DNA from 2 places in the Affinundibacterium danionis genome. Region 1 is predicted to be linked to the other one. Evidence: predicted binding sites of a transcription regulator. Region 1 holds the regulator's gene; the other holds the start of a gene.
What was found. Region 1 encodes LexA, which represses DNA repair genes until DNA is damaged. Its sites were predicted from a motif close to ACTGTATNNNNATACAGT; they were not measured.

Region 1 (15,464 bases):
TGTAAATCTGCTAATTCTCTGGTATTAGTAAAAAATATTAATGAGAATTTCGGGCTAAAAGTAACGAAAATAAGTTTTATAGCAGTTCTTTCTAATTCGATTACAAAAAATACGAGACAAGCGGTATAAAAATCCAGTAGAATAGTCGGCTGAAGTTGAAATGCCACAATGATAGTTATGGGCGACGATGCAATTTAAGTCGCCCTTTGCTTTTTATTGTTAGGTGTGCTCATCCCGCGAGGATGGCGAAATTGGTAGACGCACCAGGTTTAGGTCCTGACGCCAGCAATGGTGTGGGGGTTCGAGTCCCCCTCCTCGCACCACAGACTCTTTATATTTGGACGATTTTCATGGCAACTGCAGTCGAAACTTTAGAAAAATTAGAACGCCGTATTACGCTCACATTCCCGATTTCAGAAATGCAACCGGAAATTGAGAAGCGTTTGAAAGTACGTGCTCGTACAGCAAAAGCGCCTGGCTTCCGCCCAGGTAAAGTGCCGATGAAAATGGTGGCAGCGCAGTATGGCTACCAAGTCGAAACTGAAGTTCTTAACGAAAAAGTCGGTATTGCTTTCAGCGAAGCAGTTAAAGAAAATAACTTGCGCGTTGCGGGCTATCCACGCATCGAACCTAAGAAGAGCTATTCTGAAAACTACTTTACATTTGATGCTACTTTTGAAGTCTACCCAGAAGTCGTTGTAGGTGATTTGTCTGGCGTTGAGGTTACTCAAGTTAAAACTGATGTAACTGAAGCTGAAATCGACAAGACTGTCGATATATTGCGCAAACAACGTGTGCATTTCCACGTTAAAGGTGAGCAAAGCGCACATGGCGACGGTGGTGCTGATCAGTCAGCACAAACCGGCGACCGCGCCACAGTTGATTTCGTTGGTACTATCGACGGCGTTGAATTCGCTGGCGGTAAAGCAGAAGCATTTGCTTTCGTCTTGGGCGAAGGTCGCATGTTGCCAGAATTTGAAGCAGCAACTTTAGGTTTAAAAGTTGGTGATTCCAAAGTGTTCCCATTGGCTTTCCCAGAAGACTATCATAGCAAAGAAGTAGCAGGTAAAACAGCGGAGTTCACCGTTACTTTGACTAAGTTAGAATGGGCACATTTGCCAGCGGTTGATGCTGAATTTGCGAAAATGTTGGGTGTAGAAGATGGTGATCTGACAAAAATGCGCAACGACATCAAGGATAACCTTGAGCGTGAAGTTAAAGGCCGTGTCAAAGCAAAGGCCAAAGACAGCGTCATGGATGCATTGGTGAAGGCGGTTGAATTTGATGCACCAGCAGTATTGATTGAGCAAGATGCAGAGCGTTTAGCTGAAATGACACGTCAAGATATGGCGCAGCGCGGTATGAACGTTCAAGGCGTCCCATTCCCGACGGAATTGTTTACAGCACAAGCAGAGCGTCGCGTACGTTTGGGTTTGATTTTGGCTGAGTTGGTTAAGGCTAACCAATTGCAAGCAACGGCTGACCAAATCAAGGCCCAGGTTGAAGATTTCGCGCAGAGTTATGAAGATCCACAGCAAGTAGTTAAGTACTACTACAGTGATCGTAATCGCTTAGCAGAAGTTGAAGCCCTTGTATTAGAAGAAAACGTCGTTAACTATGTCCTCGGTAAGGCAAAAGTGAATGAATCAATTTTGCCGTTTGACGAATTGATGGGTAATAACCCAGCACAATAAGATAGGATAATTCATGACAGGCATCATTCATAACTCTGGTTTAGAAACAAATATGCTTGGCATGGTGCCAATGGTTGTTGAGCAAAGTGGGCGTGGAGAACGTGCTTACGATATTTATTCCCGCTTGCTCAAAGAACGTGTGATTTTTCTGGTCGGTCCAGTGAATGATCAGGCAGCAAATTTGATCGTGGCACAGTTGTTGTTTTTAGAAAGTGAAAATCCAGATAAGGATATTTCGCTTTATATTAACTCTCCAGGTGGTTCGGTATCTGCAGGTATGGCGATTTTTGATACCATGCAGTTTATTAAACCTGATGTATCAACTTTATGTACCGGTTTAGCTGCGTCTATGGGCGCATTTCTGTTGGCTGCTGGTGCTAAAGGAAAGCGTTTTTCATTACCGAATTCTCGCATCATGATTCATCAGCCTTTAGGTGGTGCGCAAGGTCAGGCATCTGATATAGAAATTCAAGCACGTGAAATTTTGTATTTGCGTGAACGTTTGAACGGTATTTTGGCTGAAAAAACTGGTCAAAGCATTGAGCAAATTGCGAAAGATACCGATCGTGATAACTTTATGTCTGCAGACGCTGCAGCGGAATATGGTTTGATCGACAAAGTATTAACTCATCGTAGTTAAACTTTTTTGTACTTCAGAAGTGAATTTGAAACGCCCGCAACCTTCAGGTGCGGGCGTTTTTATTTAGCCGCGGTGTTTCGCTTTGATTTGTAATTGAATTTAGTCTCTGTAAAATAATTTGCTTTGCCTAGTTTCAGCGATTTTTGCAGTAATATAACGGGCATCGTCTACTTCGTTTAAATTAATAAAAAGCATTATGTCAGATAAAAAAAGCACTGCTGGTGAAAAATTACTTTACTGCTCATTTTGCGGTAAGAGTCAACATGAAGTGAAAAAGCTGATCGCTGGGCCATCTGTCTTCATTTGTGATGAATGCATTGATTTGTGTAACGATATTATTCGTGATGAGATCAATGCGCTGGAGCCGATTAGTGCCGCAAAAAGTGATTTGCCTACGCCAGTAGAGATTACTGAGTTATTAGATCAATATGTCATTGGTCAAGAAAAAGCGAAGCGTATTTTGGCGGTCGCAGTCTACAATCACTATAAGCGACTCAAACACTTGGGTAAGAAGGATGATGTCGAGCTGGCCAAGAGTAATATCTTGTTGGTTGGTCCTACTGGTTCGGGTAAAACTTTGTTGGCGCAAACCTTAGCGCGCATGTTGAACGTACCGTTTGTGATCGCCGATGCGACGACTTTGACTGAGGCTGGTTATGTTGGTGAAGACGTAGAAAACATCATTCAAAAGTTGCTGCAAAATTGTAATTACGAAGTTGAGCGCGCCCAAAAAGGCATTGTTTATATCGACGAAATCGATAAGATCTCACGTAAGGCAGAAAACCCTTCGATTACCCGCGACGTGTCGGGCGAGGGGGTGCAGCAGGCTTTGTTGAAATTGATTGAGGGTACGATGGCGTCCGTGCCTCCACAAGGTGGTCGTAAACATCCTAATCAAGATTTCATTCAAATCGATACCACCAACATTATGTTTATTTGCGGCGGTGCATTTGATGGATTGGCGAAAATTATTTCTGATCGCTCTGAGAAGAGCGGTATTGGTTTCGCCGCGAGTGTGAAAAGCGAAAGTCAAAAAAGCGCTAGCCAGGTTATTCTCGATGCAGAGCCACAGGATTTGATTAAATTCGGCATTATCCCTGAGTTGGTTGGTCGTTTGCCCGTGATTGCGACTTTGATGGAATTAGATGAAGCGGCTTTGATTCAGATTTTAGTCGAACCAAAGAATGCTTTAATTAAACAATATGCCAAATTGTTAGAGATGGAAGGCTGTGAGCTAGAGATCAGACCTTCCGCTTTACAAGCCATCGCGAAAAAAGCAATTGCTCGTAAAACAGGTGCCCGCGGTTTGCGCTCCATTCTTGAGCATGCGTTGCTAGACATTATGTTCGAGCTGCCGAGTGAGAAAAATGTCGCGAAGGTGGTTATTGATGAAAACACCATTACTAATGGTGCGAAACCATTGTTGATTTATAACGAGCAAGCTAAAGTTGCAGGTGCGTAAGATTAATCTTCCTAGGACTAAAGTTGTAATTCAGTGGTTTTATTAAAATTCCCACTGTCTTTTTGCGAATCACTGTTTTTTTGTCGGTGATTCGTAAAAATAAACGGTACAATTTATCCAAACAATAGAGATTTTTAGCTTCAATCGAAAAGCTACCCGGAGACTTCTCTGTGTGGCTTTTTTTATTGTTTTTTTTCGGATGACGGGCTTGAGTTTTAGCCTAGTGCGCCAATCTAGTTACTGTAATTTTTTTAAAGGTGCGCCATGACAACTTCCACAATTACTGAACGTACAGAGTTACCCTTATTGCCATTGCGCGATGTCGTGGTATTCCCTCACATGGTGATCCCATTGTTTGTTGGTCGTCCAAAATCGATCAAGGCTCTGGAAGCCGCGATGGAGCAGGGCAAGAGTATTATGTTGGCGGCACAAAAAGCTGCCGCAAAAGACGAGCCGTCAGCTGAAGATATTTATGAAATTGGTTGTATTGCGAACATTTTGCAAATGCTGAAATTGCCAGATGGCACGGTCAAAGTATTGGTCGAAGGTACGCAACGCGCTCGTATTCATAGTATTGCAGATTCTGAGTCTCATTTTATTGCTGATTTGACACCAGTTGCCTTAGATGAGGGAGATGATTCCGAAGTCGAAGCAATGCGTCGCGCTATCGTGCAGCAATTTGATCAATATGTAAAACTCAATAAAAAAATCCCGCCAGAAATTTTGGCTTCCTTGTCTGGAATAGATGATGCAGGTCGTTTGGCAGATACCATTGCGGCTCATCTGCCTTTGAAGCTGGAACAGAAGCAAGTGATTCTGGAAATTTTCAGTGTAGCTAAGCGTCTTGAACATTTGCTTGGTCAACTTGAAGGTGAATTGGATATTCTCCAAGTTGAAAAGCGTATCCGTGGTCGAGTGAAGCGTCAGATGGAAAAATCTCAACGCGAATACTATTTGAATGAGCAGGTAAAAGCGATTCAAAAAGAACTCGGTGAAGGCGAAGAGGGCGCCGATATTGATGAGCTAGAGAAAAAAATCACTGCAGCTAAGATGCCGAAAGAAGCACGCGACAAAGCGATGAATGAGTTGAAGAAACTCAAGATGATGTCGCCCATGTCGGCAGAGGCGACGGTTGTGCGGAACTATATTGATACCATTGTGAATTTGCCTTGGAAGAAAAAATCCAAGGTGAATAATGATTTAAGCAATGCAGAAAAAGTGTTGAGCGATGATCACTATGGTTTGGATAAAGTCAAAGAGCGTATTTTGGAATATCTCGCGGTTCAGCAACGTGTTGATAAATTAAAGGCACCGATTTTGTGCTTAGTTGGCCCTCCTGGTGTGGGTAAGACGTCGCTTGGTCAATCTATAGCACGCGCAACAAATCGTAAGTTTGTTCGTATGGCCTTGGGTGGTGTTCGTGATGAAGCAGAGATCCGTGGTCATCGTCGTACGTACATTGGCTCTATGCCAGGAAAAATTTTGCAAAGCTTATCAAAAGTTGGCGTCCGTAATCCTTTATTTTTGTTGGACGAAGTGGATAAGATGGGCGCGGATTTTCGCGGTGATCCTTCCTCTGCTTTGTTGGAGGTTTTAGATCCAGAACAAAATCACACGTTCTCCGACCACTACATCGAGGTCGATTTTGATCTGTCCGATGTGATGTTTGTGGCTACCTCTAACTCCTATAATATTCCAGCTCCTTTGTTGGATAGGATGGAAGTGATTCGTTTGTCGGGTTATACCGAAGACGAGAAAGCGAGTATCGCGCAACGTTATTTGTTACCAAAACAAATTAAAAATAACGGTTTGAAAGAAGAAGAGATTTCAGTTTCTGAATCCGCAATTCGCGACATTATTCGTTACTACACTAGGGAAGCGGGTGTTCGATCTCTTGAACGTGAAATCTCTAAGATTTGCCGTAAAGTGGTGAAGATGTTGTTGCTCAAGAAGAGCGAGAAAAAAGCCACGATTACTTCGAAAAATCTGGACAAATTCTTGGGTGTTCGTCGTTATGATTTTGGTGTTGCAACCAAAGAAAATCAGGTAGGTCAAGTCGTTGGTTTGGCTTGGACTGAAGTTGGTGGTGATTTGTTGACGATAGAGGCAGTTTCTATGCCAGGTAAAGGTGGGACAATACGTACCGGCACGCTGGGTGATGTTATGAAAGAGTCGATCGAAGCTGCTCGCACCGTAGTTCGTAGTCGTGCTGCGCGCTTAGGTATTAAAGCAGATTTGTTTGAAAAAACGGATGTGCATATTCATGTACCCGAAGGTGCAACACCAAAAGATGGCCCATCTGCTGGTATCGCGATGACAACGGCGATGGTGTCTATTTTTACGGGCATTCCAGTGCGTGCTGATGTGGCGATGACAGGTGAAATAACACTGCGCGGTGAGGTGTTACCTATCGGTGGTTTGAAAGAGAAGCTACTGGCGGCGCATCGCGGTGGGATTAAAACGGTTTTGATTCCAGAGGAAAATGCAAAAGACCTCACGGAAATTCCTGATAATGTCAAAAACAAACTGGAGATTATTCCGGTTCGTTGGATTGATAAAGTCTTAGAGATCGCTTTAGAACGTCAACCTGTGCCATTAACAGAGGAGGAAATGGCGGTGCCTGCGGTGGCTAAAGCAGATGCGGCGGCAGATACCTCTACAATTACGCACTAGACTAAATTGGTATTGCTATCGCTTCAAAATTGAATGCGTAAATAAGAAAAATGCCCGATGAGATCGGGCATTTTTCTTGAAAGGTTTCTTTGTGAAATACGATACTTTGAGGGGGGGAATTTAATCGCTCTGGCTGCGAGAAGGCTCCATAAGTTTAGATATGACGTGTACCTGAGGTTTGCTGGCATCAATCATATTATTGTTGAAGTTTCGTATTACTGCCAGCAAATCACCAGCTTCGCATTAGTCCTACCGCTAAGCCTTCCAGCGCAAAATCGGGTTCATTCTCGCTTACGATGATGGGTGAAAAATCAGGATTTTCTGGGAGTAATTCAATTCCACTAGATGTTTTCATGTAACGTTTTACGGTGACTTCCTCGCCAATACGTGCGACGACAATTTGTCCATTTCTAGCAGTATCCGCTTTTTTTACTGCTAGTAAGTCACCATCCATGATGCCAATGTCACGCATTGAAAGGCCTCGCACTCTCAGTAGAAAATCAGGTTTTGCAGAGAATAAAGAAGGATCTACTTGATAAGTAGCTTCGACGTGTTGAGTCGCTAAAATTGGAGAGCCAGCTGCGACTCGGCCTACTAGAGGTAGACTGAGTTGCATTAGAGCGGGATGCGGGAGTGCTAATTGTGCTCCCATCATAGAATTAGATAACTCAGATTCTCGCAAGCGTATTCCGCGAGAAGTGCCGGCTGCTATTTCAATCACGCCTTTGCGCGCTAGCGCCTGCAAATGCTCTTCTGCCGCATTGGTTGATTTAAAGCCGAGTTCGTTGGCAATTTCGGCACGAGTCGGAGGGAAGCCTGTATTTTGAATAGCATCTTTAATCAGGTTGAGAATTTGTTCTTGGCGCGCGGTAAGCTTTAGCATGATAGTCTTGGCTGAATCTGGGTGGTGACTTAGTTTGGCTGTATATATAAACAGACTGTATTTTTATACAGTAAATGACTGAATGCAAGTTATTTTGTGTTTGTTTTGCATTTAATTTGTTAATTTGCAGCAAAACAGATCTCTAGATAGATGTGTTGATTCATGAAGTTGAGGGTGAAAATGACCTTCAACTCAATGGTTAAGGCTACTTTCTTGATTATGAAGCAAAAATGCGTTATCATCGTGGGCTGTCCTCTTCCTGCACTCGTCTTGACGCCGAGGCAGGCTTTATTTTTGTCCACAAGGAGAAATTATGCGTCATTATGAAATCGTATTTATCGTACATCCCGATCAAAGCGAGCAAGTGCCTGCAATGATCGAACGTTACAAAGCTACTGTAACAACACGTGGTGGCCAAGTGCACCGCGTTGAAGATTGGGGCCGTCGTCAATTGGCTTACATGATTCAAAAATTGGCTAAAGCTCACTATGTTTGCATGAACATTGAGTGCGATGCTGAAACTTTGCTCGAATTGGAAACAGCATTCAAATTTAATGATGCGGTTTTGCGTCACTTGACAGTGAAAATGAAAAAAGCAGAAACAGCTCCTTCTCCAATGATGAAGTCTGTGCAGAAAGAAGATTCTGCTAAGGCACAACGCGTTGAAGCGCCAGCAGCTTAATAATTTTGACAAGAGCGTGTAAGAACTGTAAATATGTTTAAGAGCTTGTGAATCAACTTAAAGTCGTTGCCGCCGTAGTAGAAAAATCGGTGTTGCGTTATACCCCAGCGGGAATCCCTATCGCAACAGCTACTTTGGTACATGACTCTAAGCAAGAGCAAGCAGGCGGCCAGCGCCAAGTTGAGTTTGAAATCCCAGCTATTGCAGCAGGTGAAATTTCAAAACGATTCTTGGAGATAGAGTTAGGTGCAGCGATATTATTTACAGGATTCTTAGCACGTAAGAACCGCAACAGCAAAAGTATCGTTTTCCATGTGACTGAATTTGAAGTTGCGGAAAACGAAACAAATTTACTAGATTAGGAGCCAAAAATGGCATTCGGTAAAAAATTTGATAAAAGCAAATTGAAACAAAAGCGTCAGCAACAAAATCCTTTGTTCAAGCGTAAAAAATTCTGCCGCTTCTCAGCAGGTCATGTAGCTGCAGTTGACTACAAAGACATCGATACATTGAAAGATTTCATCCAAGAAAACGGCAAAATTATGCCTGCACGTTTGACTGGTACTAAAGCTTTGTATCAACGTCAAGTTGACACAGCAGTGAAGCGCGCACGCTATTTAGCGTTGTTGCCATACACTGATTTGCACACAGCGTAATTCATCGAATAACGCAGACAGAAATTAGGAGAAAAATATGCAAGTTATTTTGATGGATAAAGTTGTTAATTTGGGCAACTTGGGCGACGTAGTTCGTGTTAAAGACGGTTACGCTCGTAACTTTTTGATCCCACAACGTATCGCTCGTCGTGCAACTGCAGCAGCGATCGCTGAGTTCGAAGCGAAACGTGCTGAGTTGGAAAAAGCAGCTGCAGCTAAATTGGCTGAAGCGCAAGCGCAAGGCGAAAAATTGAACGGTTTGACAGTTCAAATTTCTCAAAAAGCAGGTGTTGATGGTCGTTTGTTTGGTTCCGTAACCAACTTCGACATCGCTGAAGCGTTGACAAAACAAGGTTTTGCAGTTGAAAAAGCGCAGGTGCGTTTGCCAACTGGTCCTTTGAAAACAACGGGTGATCACTCTGTATCAGTGGCATTGCATACTGATGTAGTAGTTGATGTCATCGTTGCTGTATTGGGCGAGCAAGCATAAGCTGTCGTTTTTTGATAGCAAAGAAAAGCCGGGAATTCCCGGCTTTTTTTATGGGGTCAGCCATAGTTCGCAGGAGTTAAGTTGAATTTGTGGTTCCAATTAAAGAACCGAATCAAAAATTATAAAAATGATTTGTGCATCTGGTATTTGCATGAAACTTTCGTGGTTTTTGCTTAATCATTTCAGATGTTACTCCTATTTTTGAGTAAGAATAAAAAGGTATAATGCGCACCATGAAACCGCCTTCAGATCCTCAGTTAGACTCAATCCGCGTACCGCCACATTCCATCGAAGCTGAACAGTCAGTTTTGGGTGGTTTGCTGCTCGATAACGCCGCTTGGGATAGGATCGCCGACTTTATCAGTGAGGATGATTTCTATCGCTTTGATCATCGCCTTATTTTTCAATGCATCGTTAAACTGGTTAACTCCTCACGTCCTGCTGACGTGATTACCGTTTTTGACGCTTTAAATGCGTCAGGAAAAGCGGAAGATGCTGGCGGGCTGACTTATCTAAATGCGCTAGCGCAAAATACACCTTCAGCCGCAAACATCCGTCGTTATGCTGAAATTGTTCGGGATCGAGGTGTGTTGCGTAAGTTGATTACGGTTGCCGATGAAATTTCTGGTCAGGCGTTTAATCCGCAAGGCAAAGAAGTGAAACAAATGTTGGATGAAGCTGAAGCCAAGATTTTTGCTATTGCGGAAGAGGGGGCTCGTGGGGCGCAAGGTTTTCATGCCATCCAACCTTTGTTAACGCAAGTTGTCGAGCGTATTGATGAGCTGTATAACCGCGATCACACTAGCGATATTACCGGTGTGCCAACTGGCTTTGTCGATCTGGATCGTATGACCTCTGGCTTGCAGCCAGGTGATTTGATTATTGTCGCGGGACGTCCTTCTATGGGTAAAACCGCGTTTTCCATTAATATTGGCGAGAATGTCGCGATTGATAGTGGACTTCCTGTTGCTGTGTTTTCTATGGAAATGGGTGGTGCACAGTTAGCCATGCGTATGCTGGGCTCGGTGGGTAAGTTGGACCAACATCGCTTACGTACTGGTCGTTTGATTGATGAAGACTGGCCACGTTTAACGCATGCAATCCAAAAAATGAATGAGGCGCAGTTTTATATCGATGAAACGCCCGCCTTGAGTTCCATAGAATTACGCGCACGCTCTCGTCGTTTATCGCGTCAGTGTGGCAAATTGGGTCTAATTATTATCGACTATTTGCAATTAATGTCAGGTAATACTGGTGGCGAGAATCGCGCTACTGAAATTTCCGAGATTTCTCGTAGTTTGAAGGGCTTAGCGAAAGAGTTAGGCTGTCCTGTGATTGCTTTATCGCAGTTAAATCGCTCCCTTGAGCAACGTCCCAATAAGCGTCCGGTAATGTCAGATTTACGTGAATCTGGTGCAATTGAGCAGGATGCTGACGTCATTTTATTTATTTACCGTGATCAAGTGTACAACCCGGATTCGCCTGACAAGGGTACTGCTGAAATTATTATTGGTAAACAGCGTAACGGTCCCATTGGTAGTGTGCGTTTGACATTTTTGGGTGAATATACCAAGTTTGATAATTACACTGGTTCTTTAGCGATATACGGTGATAGTGAATAGTTTTTTGTAGCGTGTTTGTTTTCGTTTTTTGTTTTACCACTAAGTCAGATGATCCCTGCAATTGCTGTGAGATAGCGGGGACTTAAATTAAAAAATTTCTATTCTAGGGAAATAAAAATGTTTGGACGATTAATGCCCACTGAGGGTAAATTTTTTGAGCTTTTTAATCAGCACGCTGAGTTGTGTGTGAAAGGCTCCAAGGAAATGGTCGCATTGATGACTAATTTTGATGACCTTGAAATTCGTGTGCATGCGATTGAAGGCATTGAGAAGCAAGCTGATGCGGTGACTTACACAGCCATCGAATTGTTGCACAAAACTTTTATCACACCGATAGACCGTGATGATATCCATAAATTGATCACTAAAATGGATGACATCCTTGATTTGTTGGAGGATGCAGCACAGACGATTTCTTTGTACGATATTCGTGAAATTACCCCTGAAGCAAAACGCTTAGCTGAGCTGTGCTTAGCATGTGCTTTAAAAGTAAAAGAAGCAGTTGCGCTGTTGCATAATATGGACAATTCTCGTCAGATTCTCACTATCTGCGAAGAGATTGACCGTCTGGAGTCCGATGCTGATCACGTGATGCGTGCTGCTATGTCGAAGTTATTCCGCGACGAACCTGATGTACGTAATCTGATTAAATTGAAGGCGATTTACGAAATTCTTGAAACCGTGACTGATCGTTGCGAGGACGTGGCAAATATCATTGAAGGCATTATTGTTGAAAACGCTTAATTAAGGTTTTCAATCTTCAATTAATTGTTTTTTCGTAATAGAGAAAACTCACGAGAGAATTTACTCCTATGTCTAATTTGCACATGAGTCTATATGTCATCATTTTATTGGTGGCATTAGCGTTAATGTTTGATTTTATGAACGGCTTTCATGATGCTGCGAATGCTATTGCAACCGTAGTATCAACCGGCGTATTAAAGCCTAGTCAAGCGGTAGCAATGGCTGCGCTATTTAATGTATTAGCTTTTTTTGTGTTTAACTTGTCGGTCGCTAAAACTATTGGGAAGGGCACGATAGACCCCACCATCATTGATCACTATGTGATTTTTGGTGCTTTGGTGGGAGCTATTTTTTGGAATTTAGTGACTTGGTATTTTGGCATTCCATCCTCATCATCACACGCATTAATCGGCGGTTTAATTGGCGCTGCAGTTGCAAAAGAAGGTACTGGTGCATTGATTGCTGCGGGGCTTTATAAAATTATTTTATTCATTGTTTTGTCCCCAATGCTGGGTTTTGTTTTGGGTTCTTTGATGATGTTGATTGTTTCATGGCTTTTCGTGAAATCGACACCTTTGAAAGTGGATAAATGGTTTAGGCGTTTGCAGTTGGTGTCTGCCTCGGTATTTAGTTTAGGACATGGTGGTAACGATGCACAAAAAACTATGGGTATTATTTGGATGTTGTTGATTGCAGCTGGTTACTCACAGCCTAATGATACGGCGCCTCCAACTTGGGTAGTCTATTCCTGTTACGCAGCAATCGGAGCCGGGACTTTATTCGGTGGCTGGCGTATCGTCAAAACCATGGGACAGAAGATCACTAAACTAAAGCCTGTTGGCGGATTTTGCGCTGAAACAGGCGGTGCAGCTACCTTGATTATGGCAACGGTATTCGGCATTCCAGTATCGACTACGCACACCATTACTGGTGCTATTGTTGGTGTTGGTTCTTCGCAAAAAATGTCTGCCGTACGCTGGGGTGTTGCTGGGAATATTGTTTGGGCATGGATTTTGACCATTCCAGCATCTGCATTTGTTGCTGCGATTGCTTGGTGGATTGGTACTAAAATACTCTGATAGCAATATGCCCTTTTGAGGGAAAAGCCAAAATATTGTTCTGGTTAGATCAATGATAAACCCCGTTTTTTAAGAACGGGGTTTTTTTATTGTGCAATGAGATTATGCGTGCGTGAATATTTAGCAGTAAGTGAATCCTTTAGCTAATTTTCCGCATAGGCCGCAAGAGCATTAAATAATCGGTACAGTCGCATCAAGTATCTTAAATATAGCAAAGTCGGTGAAGTTTCTTCGCATCGATAAATTGCGCCCAATAATTTCTCTGCGTTGCATGTATAACGCTTTGCCTTTATTGCTTAATCGAGATGCGTGTAGTTGTAGTGCGGCTATTTCGATTTTTTTTCTTAGCGGACATGGTGCTTTTGGAGGGTAATTAATACATTGTTTTGCATCGGATTTATATTCGTGAAAGCCATGCCGGTTTATGGCCGAATAGATGAGCATTCAGCCATTTAGACCGCGATGCACTGTCGGCGAAATAGCCCGCATCGGGCCCTATAGCGCGCATTTCAAAAACAAAGCGGGGGGGGGCAGTTAATAAGATCTCGCTCAAGGTCGCCATTATGGACATTCATTCATGTCACGTGGGTATCAGTGATGTGCGAAGGTACGATATCAACGGTGCGATGATTGAGACAGTGTTTTAGTTGGTTTGCTATCACGAACCATACAAGTCATATTAGGATAGTGTGAACTGACTTTTATTTTTATCGTTGGTGGATCTTCGTCGCAGTCTTAACGAAAAAGTGATTTTTTCATATGCCAAGCGGTCGGCGTTGGTCGCGATATGGCATTCTCCGAGATATTAAAATTCTCGTACTTATTGAGGCCTTTTCTTGTGGTGCAATAGTTAAGCCAAACGATTGTTCTCGCTTTTTTCGTGCAAGAGGGGTATATGAGTTTATTTTAAAAACTAATTGTATCTATAGCCAAATTTACTTTGAATTTCCCCTAAACATGACCAAGTCACTTTGCTTATGTTCTCTTCCGAATCTAACTCGTTCTGTTGAATTTGTACTTTTGCGAATTCTGATTTAATTAAGGGGCGCCACACTTCATCAATCTCATTTTCTAACATATGCCGAGCTGAATTCTTTTCGGCATATATTGGTTTTCCCGCAAATCGACGTTCCATTAAATCCTTTATTATTTTTTCTATTGTCGCAAGGCTGTCTTTGTATAGTTGTACATGCAGCATTTCGTGTTCGAGTATCGTATTGTATGAACAACTTCCCTCCTTAAATTCGCTGCCAACGAAAACTTTAATCGGGAGATAGATGAGTTGAATTTTTATTTTTGCAGCAAAGCATTCTCCTTCTTTTGTTTTATCCTCCCAAATTGGTCCATTGATATCAATTACTGTTCGCGACTCTAACGAGGTGAGTCCAACGACGAAATCACCCGCCAATGAGCTTAGGCTTTTTGTATTTAGATTTTTACTCGTGTATTGACTGCTTACTTGGACGCCTTGTTCGCCCGTATTAATAGAAATCTCAGTTTTTTCACTTGTCGATTCACAGCGATTTAGAGTACTTTTGTTATTGTCAGCTAATGCAAGTGAAGCTGGAAAGCAAAGAAAAAATGAACAGTAGAACAAAATCCTGGAAATCATAGCGCGGCGCTCCAAATTGGCGTAGAAACGTTTGTAAGTAGCAGCTCTACATTTGTTTGAATAGATGTACGAAACTTCTGCTGACTTCTAGTTTCTCCGTCAAACCTTTAATTTGTACTAGATGGCGGCCACGCATATCACGTACGACACCAGAGATGGCCTTAGAGTTAACCAAGGTAGATCGATGAATTTGCCAGAATAATTGCGGGTCTAATTCTTCTGCTAAATCGCGTACTGGTTTGCGGATTAAGGCTTCATAGCTTGCAGTTTGTACCCGTGTGTATTTTTCATCTGACTGAAAAAACAAAATATCTTCTACCGGAATCAAACGTAGTTCTTGTCCGATAGACGCTTGTATCCATTGCAGATAATTGGCTTTGGGCGCTATGCCTAGTTGCTTAGCTAATTGCGCGAGCATGTTGCTCATGTCATTAGGTTCGGTCGCTGTCGTTAGGCGAGCTTTAAGACGCTCAACTGTCTTGCTCAGACGCTCTGTGTCGGCAGGTTTTAAGACATAATCAACAGCGCCTTGGTCAAACGCTTCAACGGCGTATTGGTCATAGGCAGTGATGAATACTATATGTGCTTTGGTTCCAATTTCTTTGGCCGCTTCAAGCCCAGTTTTTGCGGGCATGCGAATATCTAGAAAAGCCAAATCTGGTTTGTGTAACTCGACCATTTGGATCGCCTCTTCACCATTTTTGGCTTCACCTAAAATCTCTAATTCTGGCCAGACTTGTTCAAGTCGTGAACGAAGTTGGTCACGCATCAGTCTTTCATCGTCGGCGATAATTGCGGTTGGCATTATTGTTTTCTCGTCTTATAAAATAAATGGATAGTGAGGCACTTAAATTGCGTAATGGAAAATTAATCGCTTACTTGGCAAGCTCGTAAGGAATCTCAATAGTAACGCAGACACCACTTGGTTGGTTAGGTGAAATTATAATTTGAGCTTTATCTTTATAAATTAATTTTAAGCGTTCGCGAATATTTTGCAAACCAAGTCCAGTGCCATTGCTGGGAACTGCGCCAAACCCCAAACCATCATCGCGTACCGTTACCGATAAACGATTTTGAAGTACTTCAGCGCGAAATTGTAAAGTGCCGCCTTCCGCTTTTACCTCTAATCCATGTTTGATTGCATTCTCAACTAAAGACTGCAACATCATAGGAGGGAAGGATGCGTTGCGTAGACTATCGGGCATAATAAAATCGATCGTTAAGCGT
Region 2 (15,464 bases), on a different contig from region 1:
TTCGAGCTTTTTTTCGAACTGTTCTAAATTCCCTTTGCGCTTCCATGCGGCCATAGCGCGACGCAAGGCATCAGCTTCTCCTGCGCTAAAACCGGCTGCGACCATCGCAATTTGCATCACTTGTTCTTGAAAAATCGGTACGCCCAATGTTCTGGACAAAACTTTTTCCATATCTTTGCTGGGATAGCTGACCGGTTCTATGCCTTGCCTGCGTCTTAGGTAGGGCTGAATCATGCCTCCTTGAATTGGCCCTGGTCGAATAATCGCAACTTCAATGACCAGGTCGTAATAAGTCCGAGGTAGTAATCTCGGTAGCATAGACATTTGGGCCCTGCTCTCGATTTGAAAAACGCCTACGGTATCTGCTGCACAGATCATGTCGTAAGTTGCAGGGTCTTCAGCGGGGATATCAGACAATTCAAATCGTTCGCCTCTTTGCTCTGATACCAAATCAAGCGCACGTCGTATGCAACTCAGCATGCCTAGCGCTAGGATGTCAATTTTAAGCAGTCCAACTGCATCTAAATCATCCTTATCCCATTGAACAACACTGCGGTTTGCCATGGCGGCGTTTTCTATCGGTACGAGGCGAGATAGTTTTTCATGGGCGATGACGAAGCCGCCCGGATGCTGCGACATATGGCGTGGAAATTTCATCATTTTGTCGGCAATTTCTGACCATTTTTGTGCGATGGCAGAATCTGGATCTAAGCCACAGTCTTTCAGACGCTGCGCAAGATCAGCACTACCGCCCCAGCCATGGCGGGCTTTGGCCACTTTTTCTACGATGGATAAATCAATTCCGAGCGCCTTGCCGACATCTCGTAATACGCTCTTGGGGCGGTAAGAAATAATTACGCCTGTTAATGCGGCTCTCAAGCGTCCATATTTACGGTAAATGTACTGGATGACTTCTTCACGTCTTTGGTGTTCAAAGTCCACGTCGATGTCTGGTGGCTCATTGCGCTCTTTTGAGATAAAGCGCTCAAACAGCATGGTGCCGCGCGCCGGATCAACTTCTGTAATGCCTAAGCAGTAGCAAACCGTTGAATTGGCGGCACTGCCTCGTCCCTGACAAAGAATGTTCTGGCTGCGAGCAAAACGGACAATGTCATATACCGTCAAAAAATACGGCTCGTATTTAAGCTCTGCGATCAATGTCAACTCGTATTCAAGCTGCATTTGCACAGTCGCGGGAATGCCAGAAGGAAAACGCCAGTTCGCACCGATGTAGCTTTCTTTGCGTAAATAGCTCGTCACTGTTTCGCCTGCAGGGACGAATTCTTCTGGGTATTCGTATTGAAGTTCATCCAAGGAGAAGCGGCATAATTGGGCTATCCGCAAGGTTTCATCTAATGCTTCTCGGTTGTACAAATTAGCGATGCGTAGCCGAGAACGCAGATGTTGTTCTGCATTGGATGCCAGTTTATAGCCGCATTGTGAGATTGCTAGTCCATGCCTGATCGCGGTCATGGTGTCTTGCACTGGTTTGTAGGAGCGCACATGCATACATATGTCTCCGGTGGCAACCACAGGCAGGCCGTAATGCTCTGCAACGCTATAGATGACTTGCTTGTGCGATTCATCCTTGGAGCGGTTGTGCAGGCTTAGCGCAATGCGTGCTCGACCGGGACAGGTGTGCACCAGCCAGGCCGCTTGTAGTGCTAAGGTTTCTGGCGCAATGCCATAGGATGGCGCCAGTATTAACTGACAGTCTGGCATCCCTTTTAAATGTGAGAGATCGCCAGTCGGATGAGCTAGATCTTCTGGTCTGATCAGGTAGCTGCCTTTTTCTGCGCGGGTACGACCTACTGTGATGAGCTCACACAGATTGCCATAGCCATTTTTATTCATCGCAAGAATGATCAGATTAAAAGCGGGCGTATGATTTTCTGGAGTGATCAACATTTGACTACCGATGATCAGTTGTAAACCATATTTTTTTGCTTCCACATGCGCTTTGATAATGCCAGACACACTGCATTCATCGGTAATAGCGATGGCTTGGTAGTCTAGTTTGACGGCACGTTGAATTATGTCTTCTGGCGCAGACGCCCCGCGCAAAAAACTATAATGCGTGTAAGTTTGGAGTTCGGCATAAGCCGGCAGTAAAGAGTTCGTTAGCATGGCGATTAGGCAAATTAGGCAAACAAGCCATGTAAAAACCAGCGCGGGTCTGCAGAGCGCTCAAGATAAATCCAATAGCAGGTCGAGTCGCTTGCTTGAGCAATATAATAATCACGAGCAGCCATCGCATCATCAAACCAACCACTTTCTATACGTTCTGGCCCTTTTATTATTTTGAGTGTGGAGTTGTAAAAAGGACGATCATCTCGCATCATAAGTTGGATGGGATTTTCTAGAAGCCAGAATGGACGTTCCAAATCGGTGACGTCGATATTGTGCTTTGAAGCTTGTGAAGTTTTTGAAGCAGTAACTGACACCCAACAATTTGCAAGCTCAGGTCTATGATCTGGCACTGGTGCCAAGGTCAACACATTGTCTTTACCTAGTCTAGCGACAAGCAGCTCCAATAGACGATTGTGGTCTTCCGGCGAACCACCCGGTTCAGGAAATAAGGAGTCAGTGGGGGGCAACATTTCCAACAGTTGTAGCACTTCAAGACGTAGTGCAATGACTGGCGCGGTCAACTCAAGTCGTCCTAACCTTTCTCTGATAAGCCGAATGAGATGCTCTTCATGCCAAGCGGGTTCGGCTAAGGCAATTTCTAAACTGGTTGGCGCAACGGCGGTACGACCTCGTTCGTGTTCTAAATATAAAACAAAGCGGGAGGCCGCCTTTTGCAAAGAAACCAGCCAGCCGACCAATTGCAATAATAGACGTTTAACACCAAACAACAGTGCCTCAGCATGTTCGATGCGGTCATGCGTTTCCATGCGCGCTGAAAAACTTAATGGCGTCTTGATCCATTCAAATAATTCGGGTGCCATACCAAAGGCTTTATCCATAGCATCGAGCAAAGACTGATGGGTGCGACGTTGTAATCCGGCTCTAGGTAATTTGCGTAACTGACCAATGCTATCGCAGCCTATGCCCTGCAACCATTCAAAGTACGCTGGTGCATAAGGTAGCAATAAAACAGGCAAACGATTCAGCCGTCTTTCCATAGTCTTTGATTGGATAGTACGTCTAAGTTGGGAATACTTTTTACCGATTGGTGCTCTGGACAGTAAGTACGCGCCCATGGCCGTTGGCGCAGTTCCCATGGTCGCGGTAAATCCTAACATCCGCACACATTGCTTGATGTGTCGGCAGATGGAGAGAGGGCCGCGAAATAAATTCAAACTTGCAGTGACATCGAGCAGCACACAAAAATCATCGGCATACGTGACTTCTGGCGTGAAGCGTAATAGCGCCATTGTGATGGTATTGAACGCACTATCTTCCTTGTGTAGATCACGATCCAGCATGACGGCATCTGGCGCCACGGCGGCTACGCCACTGCGTCGCATCGCTAGTCGTACGCCAGCAGAGCGCGCCTCTTTAGTGGCAATCTGCACTCGGTCTTGCTCCATTAACACATAGCGGCCAGGTTCAGACCAGGATGGACGTAATGCTTCCAGTGGCAGATATCGCAGGTGCAGGCAGATCCACATGCGCATGATGGTGTTCCGATATGTTGAAGTGACTATTGAAGTGACGACTGGCAGGCATACCAGGCAAATGAACGAAATAAATATGCTCTGAATGTGGTCCTTGCCGCTTGATAATTTCTACGTTGATACCCGCGGGTGCCGGTCGTAAGGTTAAGCGTAGTGGGGCGGGGGAAGTATCTCTTTGTGCCGATATGGGACGCATAAGAAAAAAATACGTATCAGTCGTCTGTGCCGCCAAATTCAAGCGACGTAAAGCTTCTGCACGAACATTCGTTTGCCATAAAAGTACTGCACCACAACTGCCATTTTTGAGGATTTGCTCAGCGCCCCACAGCGCATCTGCAGCTTTCTTGGTTTTGAGCCAGATGAGTCGCTCTGCGGGCAGTTGCCAATTCTGACAAGTCAAGCCATTCGGTACATGGGGCGGTTGGATCAATGCGATCCGCTGTGATTTTGCGATAGCGGCCAAACTTGACTGCAAAAGTTGCATTTCACCAATCCCAGCTTGCTGCACTAATAATTCGATTAATGAAGAGCGAGGCCAACCACCATTGGGCAATTCAGCATCCAAATTCTGAAATCCACTCGCCAGCACCGATGTTTTATAAACAGCCATCTCACTAGCTCGCCAAATCGCGTGCGGCATACTACTAAGTACGCGCGACAGGTCGAGTAACACGGGAGAAGGGGAAGTCATAATGTGACGATCAGGCAATTTTTTAATCTAAAAATACTGTATTTATGTACAGTATAATCGCAAAAAAACGAAAAGTCATCTTCACTTTTAAAAGATGATTTATTTGAAATGGGACTGTGTGAGGGGCGGTTTTTGCAGCGCTTTATAGCTTTTGCTAATGTTGTATGTATATCTCTGAAAAATTTTTAAATTGATTATTGATTTGCTCAGTGGCTCCACCCATGACTCAACACCTCAGCCTGCTTCAAGCACAGCTCAATCGCTTCATCGGCTTTGTCTGGTGGGTACTTCCATTTTCTGAGGGCGCGGCGTACTAGGTTGCGTAGTTTGGCGCGGACGGCATCACGTACTTGCCAATCGACCGTGGTGGAGGCGCGTAGTTGTTCGGTGACGTATTTGGCGAGGTCGCGTAAGTTGTTGTCGCCTAGTTCGCGGACTGCGGCTTCGTTTTGAATTAGGGCGCGGTAGAAGGCGATTTCATCGGCATTCAAGCCAAGCCTAGCCGCTTGCTCTGCGTCTGCTGCCATATCCTTCGCCATCTGTATCATTTCTTCGATCACCTGTGCGGTTTCGATGGCGCGGTTGTGGTACTTGCGTAGAGTTTCTAGGATGCGATCTGAGTATTTTTTCTCGGAAACCACGTCTGTTTTCATACGTGCTTTGACTTCATCGCGCAATAGCTTTTCCAAGAGTTCGACGGCAAGGTTCTTTTGCGGTAGGTTGGCCACGTCATCTAAGAATTCGGGCGAAAGCAAACCGATGTTCGGTTTGTCTAAGCCCACCAATTTGAAAATATCATCCACGCCTTCCGCAATGATGGCGTTATCGATGATTTGTTTCATCGCGCTATTGCGTTCTTCATCGGTGCGGCGTTTGTCGATGGTGGTGAATTTGGTGATAGCGTGCTTCACTGCGCTTAAAAATGCCACTTCTTTTTTGACTGGGCCGACTTCATCCAAGGTGCTGCACAAGGTGTAGGCTTTACTCAAGGCTGCCATGACGTCTAGGAAGCGCTTCTTGCCATCAAGTTCGCCATTCGCGCCCTTGATGCTAAACAGATGGTTCATCGCACCAGGCAATAATTGCAAAGCTTTGGTTTCAAATTGGCTGTAGTCAAAACCATGAAACATGGCGTGAATGATCTCCAGCTTTTCTAGGAAGATGGCGTAGGCTTCGTGCGTGTCGAGCGTTGGTTTGCCTTTACCTTGCGAATTGGTGTACGTGTGCAAAGCTTTTTTCAGTTCACTGGCAATGCCAATATAGTCCACCACCAAACCGCCTGGTTTATCTTTAAAGACGCGGTTCACTCGTGCAATCGCTTGCATCAGGTTATGCCCCTTCATCGGCTTATCGATGTACATGGTGTGGCAATTCGGCGCATCAAAACCCGTAAGCCACATGTCACGCACAATCACCAAACGCAATGGGTCATTCACATCTTTAAAGCGTTTCTCAAACAGCTTCTTGGTTTCTTTGTTATAGATGTGCGCTTGCAGCTTTGTTTGATCAGAAGCCGAACCCGTCATCACAATTTTGATCGCGCCTTTATTCGGATCGGCATCGTGCCACTCTGGTCGCAATGCCGTGATGGCGTTGTACATATCCACGCAAATCTCGCGACTCATGCACACCAGCATGCCCTTGCCCGGCATACTCGCGGTTCTACTTTCAAAGTGGGCGACAAGGTCTGCCGCCACTTGTTGAATACGCGGGTCACTACCGACCAACTTCTCTAACGCAGCCCATTGCGATTTAGTGCTTTCGCGGGTAGCAACGTCTTCTTCATCTTCGATAATTTCTTCAATCTCTTCATTCAGGTCTTCGATACCCGCTTGATCGATATTCAATTTAGCGAGACGAGATTCGTAATAGATCGGCACCGTCGCGCCATCATCGACCGCATCTTGAATATCATAGATCGACACATAATCACCAAACACTGCTTTGGTATCTTTGTCGGCTGAATCAATCGGTGTTCCCGTAAAGCCAATGAAAGACGCTTGTGGCAATGCATCCCGCATATGCTTGGAATAGCCAAAGCTATACTGCCCCGTCTTAGTATTGAACTTGGCTTTGTCGCCATATTGGCTACGGTGCGCTTCGTCACTCACCACTACAATATTATGGCGCGTCGATAAGACTGGATGCGTCGTCTCCTCGCCCAACAAAGCAAACTTCTGCACCGTGGTAAAGATGATGCCGCCCGATTGGCGCGATGAGAGCAGTTCACGCAAGCTATCGCGGTCTTCCGCTTGCACTGGCGTTTGCTTTAATGACTCTTGCGCCATGCTGAAAGTGTTATACAACTGCCCGTCCAAATCATTGCGATCCGTGACGACCACAATGGTGGGGTTATTCATCTCCGGTTGCGCTAACAGCTTGGCCGCATAACACAACATCGAAATCGATTTACCGGAACCCTGCGTATGCCACACTACACCCGCCTTGCCTGAGCCCGGCACGACTTCATTCGCATAGTTAGCGCGTGGTTGCATGATGCTGCGTCCATCGGCACGCTGAGCGGCAATCACGGTGGCGCGAACCGCTTCGCGCACGGCATGAAACTGATGGTAGCCCGCAATTTTCTTAATCGTGGTATCGCCATCTTGCTCATACAAAATGAAGAAGCGAATGTAATCAAGAAAGAGCTCGGGCTTGAAGAAACCTTTGACCAGGGTCTCAAGCTGATATTCAAATTTGGGTTTATCGTTTTCATTCGCGACAGTGCGCCAAGGTAAAAAGCGCTCTTTGTTTGAAGTCAGCGAACCAACCCGCGCGACAATACCATCACTGACAACCACCGCTTCATTGAAAACAAATAACTCAGGGATTTCGTCTTTATAGGTTTGAATCTGTTGGAAGGCCTGCCAAATATCTGCATTCTGATCGGCAGGATTTTTCAGCTCCAAAATCGCCAAGGGCAAACCATTGATGAAGACCAAGACATCAGGGCGACGATCAATTTTCTTACCAACCAAACTGTATTGATTCACCACCAAAAACTGATTATTGCTAGGCACAGAAAAATCAATCAAACGCACGTAATCGATTTTGGAGTCGGCACCGCTAGTACCATCCTGCGTTTTAAACTCAACCTTCACACCCTCGAACACCAACTGATGAAAGGCTTTATTGCTCTTGATTAGTGTTAAGGATTCAGGCTTTGCCAAAGACAAAGCCACTTGCTCCAAGGTCGGCAACGGAATGTGCGGATTAATGCGTTGTAAAACAGTGATCAAACGCTGCGTCAAAATAATCTGACGATAGTCAACACGTTCAGGCCGCGAACCTTCGGGCGCGATGTCATAGCCACTGACATAGTCGTAACCGATCTCTTGAAACCAGGAAAGGCAGATTTGTTCTAGTTGGTCTTCGGTGATCATCGAAGAAAATCCTTTTCATATTTACAGCTATATTTGGCACAAGGCGCAGTGCGATTTCCCATGATTAGGCATACCGCGCCACACACTTTTACCGTTAAATGCCAAGCGCAACAAAATTATGATCTTTTATCAAGGAGCGATTTTTGTATCTCTCGATGTTGTTTATCCAAGTGCGTCTCAAATACCTATTGAATATTCTTTGACTTCTATCAGGTGAATATTGGCCGTCTAACGCCCATTACCTGTATTGCTTAGTCGCGGGGAAAATGATCAGAAAGCATCCTAGATGACATCGATGCGGTCAATCTTGACGGCTCTGGTACTCGCTGATCTATGGTCCGTGCCAGCTCATTAAACTGAGAAAACGCCTCATTCAAACTCTTAACTTCTGGAACATAAATACAAAGGCGAATTGCAGTACCAGAAAAGCCTACTTCTAACTTACGCTCGATTCCCTTAGAAAAAATCAGTCCTTCCTCGCCGCTGCATATCGTAAAGCTCCCGCCGTTTGAGCATATTTGGCTCGTCATATACAGGCCATACCCTGAATTAGCCCATTCATCTTTACGAAGTGTTGGGCCACCTTTAAAAGCCCGTCCTGAAACACCGGGTAACAGGGCTAAGCGCAAAGCGTCGGCATCATTACTTATGGCTAAATGGGGATTGCGAGATAATGTGGCTCTGATCCCTAACCCTTGATCGAGTATAGACAATTCAACCAAATTCTTACTCGGCCAGTATTGCGCAGCGTACCAAATGGAATCCGCATTACTATGCTCAGTAACATTTCGAAGGATTTCACGCAACGAATATGTCAAAGTTTCGTGAAGGGCACCATTCGCATTTCTTGCTAGAACTGTTGCAAGTTTAGCGCAACGCATCTCTATAATTTCTTGTACTTCCCTCTGGCTTTGTCCCGCCTCTAAGTGTAGTTCTCGTATCTTCAGTTCTGTTATCGGGATATATGCAGAACTACCTGGGGCCTCGCCGACCTCATTTCCAAATTCAAGTCCAAAGGTTCGGAAGAAGCCCATATATGCTGCATAGCCATGCTTTTCGTGCCCAACAGCCTGACAGGTGGCAGGCTTTCTCGAGTCGGCAAAATCCCGAAGTTGTCGTGCAAAATAAAGCATTCCAAATGGCTCAAACCAGGAGAGCTTGGAAAAATCGATCAAGTATGAAGAATGCTCAGGAAGCAACCGTAGTTCTTTCGCAGCCTTCAGAGCTCCGTCGAGATCTAGACATTCCACATAAAATTTTAGGGGTTCAACACTGGATTCTTGCATTTTGCACTTTCATTTTGCCTTACTCGTCAATAACCTTAGGAACTTATGCTAACCAGACATCTAAATAGGAAATTCATTACCCATAGGAATCAACGCTTAATGTCACCATTTCCTGTTTGTAGTTTGGTAGAAAGCAGCTTTCGTCAAAATAAAAATATACTCATACTGGTAAATCTAATTTCCCATCGGGAGCCAATTCACCTGAGAGTAGTTTTGGAAGTAACGAATTTCTAATTTGTTCTAGTGACTTGCTTTCTCTAACCAAATGTTCTTTGTGAAGATATAGCTTGGTTATTTTCTTGGAAAAGATGACACTTATATCGTTGGTCGGTACAACAATTTCCTTGATAATCAGCTCAGACCAATGTCGTCGATATTCTTGAAATTCTTGTCTCCCCTGAATAGCGTAGTAGACCCAAGCTGTTGGAAAATTCTTTCCAGATAATGGGATAACATTTTGGGAAACGTCAAACGGTTCACAGGATAAGTGTGTTACGCACGTATGATCTCCAAATATGAAAATTGGTGCTTCTGGTGACGCATCGAAACCAGCCACTTCATTATGATAGCCAAGCAATATACCCGTTCCTTGCTCGTAAACTGGAACCTTGCCATAAGGTAGAACCTCCGTGTTTCCGTAGCGAGTTGACGGTTTTAATCGAACTAAGATGTCTTCGATTTTCTTAACCTCCCACCCCTCCGGAATCTCCCCCAACCCCGAATCAACCAGTGCTTCTGGGAATAGGGCTGCGGTGGCTTTTAGTTGGGCTAGAGTTTCTGGTGGGCTTTGGTTTAGTTGGTCTGGGGTTTTGCCGCTGATGGCGCACATGGCGGCTTGTTCTATGGCTGCTTGATCGCCGCCCGCTTCTTTCGCTGCGATCTTGGCGCGTGTGGGTTCGAAGTCGACAAACCAAGTCTTGAACATGGCTTGCGCGATTTGTTCTAGGGTTTGGTTGATTTGTCGATTGAGCAGTATCTTTTCATCAAGAGATCTAAGAATTTCGACAATACGAGCACTGGTTTGAAAGTCAACCTTTGGACATGGCAATGACTCAATAATTTTCCCGCTAATATTCGCCTGATTAGCGCTTCCGGATGAGTTTGAAACCAAGAAGTCTTGACTCTTACTTGTGGAAAGCAAGTAGAAAAGAAAGTCCGGGTGAATTGAGGTGACATCTTTGAGTACCACACGTCCAACACGTTGATTGATCCACGCGCTTGGCTCATCCTTCCAAACTCTCGCCACCCGCCCGACAAGAGATTGTGGAGCATTGGGTCCTGACCCAGTCATTGAAATTAAAATGTCACCTTCTTTGGTTTTCCATTCTTTCGTCTCATCTGCGAGCTGTTGGTCGATATATGACGGCTCTGAGTAATCAACATGGCCAAAACGCACGTTCTTTATTTTCAGAACGATACATCCTTCGCCCTCAGCGAAGTCGCTACTTTTGTAAGCATAACCTCCTTGAACTTTGGCATACTCGCCGAGTGTTGTTTGTTTAAAACTCATAACCCAACCCCGCCAAGTTCTTCTTGATCTCGCCTTCCAAGCGCGCACTGTCTTCAAACTGCGTTTTCAATTGTGCGGTCAAGCGCGTCATTTTTTCTGCGAAGGCTTCGCCATCTTCTTCGACTACTTCAGCACCCACATAGCGGCCGGGAGTTAGCACGTAGTCGTGCTTTTGCATGTCTTCTAAACGTGCGCTGGCACAGAAACCTTTTTGATCTTCGTAGCCCATCCCGGTTTGCCATGCATGATAGACATCGCAAATCTTCTTCAAGTCTTCTGCAGTGAAATCGCGCAGTACGCGGTCTTTCATGTAACCCAAATTGCGTGCGTCGATGAACAAGACTTGTTGCTTGCGGTCGCGCAATGCACGGCCACTGGCGGCAGTGCGTGCGCCTTTATTTTTGGTAAGGAACCAAATACAGGCAGGGATTTGGGTGTTGGTGAACAGTTGCCCCGGTAGCGCCACCATACATTCGATCAAATCGTTTTCGATCAGCGCTTTGCGTATCTCGCCTTCACCGCTGGTGTTGGAACTCATAGAGCCATTCGCCAACAGCAGTCCCATGCTACCGTTGGGCGCTAAGTGATATAGCATGTGCTGCAACCACGCGAAGTTGGCATTGCCGGACGGTGGTTTGCCGTAGACCCAGCGTGGGTCATTATCGTCGACACCGGTATCCCACTCCTTCATATTGAATGGTGGATTCGCCATCACAAAATCGGCGCGCAGATCGGGATGTTGGTCGTTGGTGTAGGTGTTGGCGGGCTCTTTGCCGAAGTTAAATTCGATGCCACGGATCGCCATGTTCATGGCGGCGAGCTGCCATGTGGTGTGGTTGTACTCTTGCCCGTAAATCGAAATCTCACCGATACGGCCTTGATGCTCGCGTATGAATTGTTCCGACTGCACAAAGAAGCCGCCCGAACCCATGGCAGGGTCGTACACGCGACCTTTGTAGGGCTCCAACATTTGCACGATCAAACTCACGATGGCTTTGGGCGTGTAGAACTGCCCGCCTTTTTTACCTTCGGCCAAAGCAAATTGACCGAGGAAGTATTCATAGACGTGGCCGAGAATATCTTTGCTCGACAAAGAATCGTGCGTGAATGGGATGGTGGAAATCAGATCAATTAATTCGCCGAGCTTGGCTTGATCGATCTGCAATTGCGTATAGCGCTTGTTCAACACGCCTTTGAGTTTGGTGTTGTCTAACTCAATCGCTTCCAGCGCATTGTCGATCAAATGCCCGACCGAACTGACTTTAACTTTTTGCGCCTTGCCGTTGACGAGCACTTCAAGTTCAGCTCCACCAATGACGACTTTATTGTGATCACGCAAAAATTGCCAACGCGCGACGGGCGGTACCCAGAAGGTATTGGTCTCGAGGTAGAAGTCGCGCACTTCTAATTCATTCGCAATTTCAGCCTGATACTCGGCTTCGTCCATGCCGTCGGGATCGAGATAGTTTTCGTGCTGAGGATCAGCGATTTGTTTGGCGAGCTCTTCACGACGCAAATCAAATGCATCAGACACATATTTCAAAAAGATCAGACCAAGCATGACATGCTTGTACTGCGCCGCATCGAGTGCGGGCAAAAGCTTATTGGCGCTGGTCCAGAGTTTCTTTTCTAGACTGTTGAGGAATTCTTGTTCGTTTTGGTCGACCATTTTGTTCTTCGTAGTTTTGTGTTTTTATAGGATTATGGTTCGTTATGTGGGTATTGATGATCTATGCCGTGATTTCGAATTGTTCGCTTTCGATGCGCTGGCGGCGTTCGTCCAGCGTTTCACCTTCGTACATCCAAAAGACTGAGCCACTAACGCTGCTGACACTATAGCCTTGGGCATGTAGGATATTCAGTGCTGAACGAGACAAACTGGTAACGGTGCCTTGGTATTCAACCTGGGTTTCGTTGATAACAGTGCATTTGATATCAATATCACGAGAGAAAACTAATTCCGCACCGACTGGCACATTAATCGCACGCAGATTAATACGATCACGTCTTACCCTTGTTTCGGTGACGGCTCGTTGTTCCTCTGCGTCTTCAAATACGCCGATACGTGGGGTTACATCTTGATGCGCGGTTAAGCGTAATGCGGTGACGACCTTTTCTGGGGATAAACGAAAGAATTCACGATTAGGGCGAATACGCTGCTCTGCGAAGAGTGTATGCAAAATACGTTCAATTTCGATGGCGCTTTCGACGCGTGCTGCGTAGTGGCATTCAAACGGAAGTGGGAGAGAAGTGCTGTCTAGACTCCGGATGCGTAGCTCAATGTCGTTGGTGCGACCTATCTTGATAATGCCTGGCATTGCTTGATTGGTCATTACATAAACAATTTCACTCATTGTGCTAATCCTTAGTCACGGTTTGATTTGCTTGCAAGCATTGTAAGTGAGTTTGCAATGAATCTTAAAGCGGGAATGATATGTTTATTTCTTTCTGCAACAGAAACAAAAAAGCCCTGTTATTGCTAACAGGGCTTTGTGTTCTGGTGGTGATAGGTGGACTTGAACCACCGACCCCAGCATTATGAGTGCTGTGCTCTAACCAACTGAGCTATATCACCAAGAAGCCCAAGATTATGCCAGTGCTTGGGCTATGCGTCAAGATTTAATGTGAATTGCTTTTGGTTTGCGTTAAATGAGGCTTAATGTCGCTTAATTGTGCTTATCCTTACACTTACTTCTTTACTTGTTTTTCTTAAAGGCTGGCTTGTATTGTTATTCGGGCATGATTTAGGACTTGTTCGCTGACATTGTTTTGGATGCAGTCAACGATGATGCGGTCAGGGATGGAGCGGCACCACGTGAGTTGGCGTTTGGCCAGTTGACGGGTGGCGATGATGCCGCGTTCACGCATTTCTTGGTAGTTGATGCGGCCGTCTAAGTAGTCCCAAGCTTGGCGATAGCCTACGCAGCGTATTGACGGTAGGTCGGCGTTGAGTTCGGGTCTTTGTTTGAGTTGGCGCACTTCGTCGATAAACCCTTGTTCCAACATGAGGTCGAAACGTTGGGCGATGCGGTCATGCAAAAAACTACGGTCGCTGGGTTCTAGTGATATGGCGAATAATTCAAATGCTGCGGCAGCACGCGTTTGTTGTGCGATCAATGTGGACATCGCTTGTCCGGTGAGCTGGTAGATTTCTAATGCGCGTTGTATACGTTGGCTGTCATTGGCTTGCAAACGCGCCGCAGTGATCGGGTCAACTTCAGTCAAGCGGGCATGCAGGCCAGATGCGCCGATAATGGCCATGTCGGCATCGAGTTGCGCTCTGATCGTACTATCTGCGGGTGGTAAGTCGTCGATGCCATTTAATAAGGCTTTGTAATACATCATGGTGCCGCCAACTAATATCGGCAGCTTGCCACGTCCTTGGATTTCTTTAACTAAGCGTGCGCTGTCGTTCAAAAATTGCGCGACGGAGTAGGATTCGCTAGGATCAATAATGTCGATCAAATGATGCGGCGCGGCGGCTAATTCATCCGCGTTGGGTTTGGCGGTGCCGATGTTCATGTCGCGATAGACTAGGGCAGAATCGACAGAAATAATCTCAGCTGGAATCTCACGCGCAATCGCCAAGGCTGCGGCGGTTTTGCCGGAAGCGGTGGGACCCATGATGGCGATGATTTTTTGTTGTGGCATAGATTTGGAAAAGATACTAAGGATAAAGTGATGTCAGAAAACGTCTTAGTTGGGATGCAGCGCTAGGCGCACGATGGAGCAATACGTCGTCTGCGAGTAAGGGCAACAACGGGATGCGCCCGAATAAGGCGTTTGCTAGCATCACTGATCACTGCCCACGCATAAACATTCTATCCAAATCATTCAATCCCAATTGCACCCAAGTTGGACGTCCATGATTGCATTGGTCGGCTCGTTCGGTTTGCTCCATTTGGCGCAGTAGCGCGTTCATTTCGACTATGGTTAAACTGCGATTAGCGCGCACGGCGGTGTGACAGGCTAGGGTGCCGAGTAATTCGTTGCGCCTGTCGATCAATACGCGTGAGCCGCCGAATTCTCTGACTTCGCGTAGGACATCACGAGCTAAGGATTGAGCATCGGCGTTCTTAAGCAAAGCGGGCACAGCGCGCACCGCTAAGGTAGTGGGCGAGATGGCAGCGATGTCAAAGCCTAGCGATTTTAAGATGTCTTGATTTTCTTCTGCGGTGCCGACTTCGACGCCATCGGCGTGAAAGGTCATAGGAATTAGTAGAGACTGCACGGGCATGGCGTTTTCATCTAAGGCATTTTTGAGTTGCTCATATAAAATGCGTTCATGGGCGGCATGCATATCGACTAAGACTAAACCTTTGCTGTTTTGGGCAAGTACATAAATCCCGTGCAACTGTGCTAAGGCAAAGCCAAGTGGGTGATCATCATTGGGTAAATTGGATTCTGCCGCTGCTGCTGATTTGCTACCAAAAAATGCACCATAACTGTCTGTAGATTGCGCTACCCCAGCACCTTGCGCACGTTGTTGCATGAAGCTGTAATCGTAGCCTGCGCTGTTGTTAGTACCGTTGCCGCCACCATTGCTACCATAACCACTTTGATTCAGATCGCTGTCTTTGATAGTAAAAGCAGGGGAGGCAAATTGAGCCGAAAAACTGGTTTGTTCGCCACCTATCCATGGTAGTCGTCCGCTATTGTTTTGTACTTCGCCCAAGCCGGCAGTGGCCGGGGCCGGTACCGTGCCGAACGCCGTTGCCGAAGTTTGCGCTAATGCACGATTAACGGCATGAAACACAAACTGATGCACGGCGCGACTGTCGCGGAAACGTACTTCAATTTTAGACGGATGCACATTAACATCAACTAGCGCAGGATCAAGGTCGAGTGCAATCACATAAGACGGATAACGATCACCATGCAAAACATCTTGGTAGGCGGCACGCACTGCATGCGTCAATAATTTGTCGCGTACAAAGCGACCATTGACATAAAAATATTGAGCATCCGCAC

Region 2: the regulator LexA is predicted to act here: its motif matches at 4,350-4,367, upstream of imuA (translesion DNA synthesis-associated protein ImuA).

Annotation. Positions count from the first base shown of each region.
Region 1 covers NZ_JBHLXJ010000015.1:26,820-42,283, reverse strand. The annotation lists tRNA gene ACFFJH_RS13510 (tRNA-Leu) at 237-323, shown strand; gene tig (trigger factor) at 351-1,694, shown strand; gene clpP (ATP-dependent Clp endopeptidase proteolytic subunit ClpP) at 1,708-2,334, shown strand; gene clpX (ATP-dependent Clp protease ATP-binding subunit ClpX) at 2,531-3,796, shown strand; gene lon (endopeptidase La) at 4,061-6,469, shown strand; gene lexA (transcriptional repressor LexA) at 6,699-7,352, opposite strand; gene rpsF (30S ribosomal protein S6) at 7,666-8,034, shown strand; gene priB (primosomal replication protein N) at 8,082-8,396, shown strand; gene rpsR (30S ribosomal protein S18) at 8,406-8,690, shown strand; gene rplI (50S ribosomal protein L9) at 8,728-9,180, shown strand; gene ACFFJH_RS13460 (replicative DNA helicase) at 9,414-10,802, shown strand; gene ACFFJH_RS13455 (DUF47 domain-containing protein) at 10,920-11,546, shown strand; gene ACFFJH_RS13450 (inorganic phosphate transporter) at 11,615-12,625, shown strand; gene ACFFJH_RS13445 (hypothetical protein) at 13,539-14,237, opposite strand; gene ACFFJH_RS13440 (LytR/AlgR family response regulator transcription factor) at 14,284-15,042, opposite strand; gene ACFFJH_RS13435 (sensor histidine kinase) at 15,113-15,464, opposite strand, start outside.
Region 2 covers NZ_JBHLXJ010000004.1:135,477-150,940, reverse strand. The annotation lists gene ACFFJH_RS04765 (error-prone DNA polymerase) at 1-2,127, opposite strand, end outside; gene ACFFJH_RS04760 (Y-family DNA polymerase) at 2,142-3,623, opposite strand; gene imuA (translesion DNA synthesis-associated protein ImuA) at 3,556-4,314, opposite strand; gene ACFFJH_RS04750 (type I restriction endonuclease subunit R) at 4,521-7,697, opposite strand; gene ACFFJH_RS04745 (hypothetical protein) at 7,949-8,983, opposite strand; gene ACFFJH_RS04740 (restriction endonuclease subunit S) at 9,144-10,493, opposite strand; gene ACFFJH_RS04735 (class I SAM-dependent DNA methyltransferase) at 10,483-12,162, opposite strand; gene ACFFJH_RS04730 (GIY-YIG nuclease family protein) at 12,224-12,847, opposite strand; tRNA gene ACFFJH_RS04725 (tRNA-Met) at 12,992-13,068, opposite strand; gene miaA (tRNA (adenosine(37)-N6)-dimethylallyltransferase MiaA) at 13,203-14,144, opposite strand; gene mutL (DNA mismatch repair endonuclease MutL) at 14,293-15,464, opposite strand, start outside.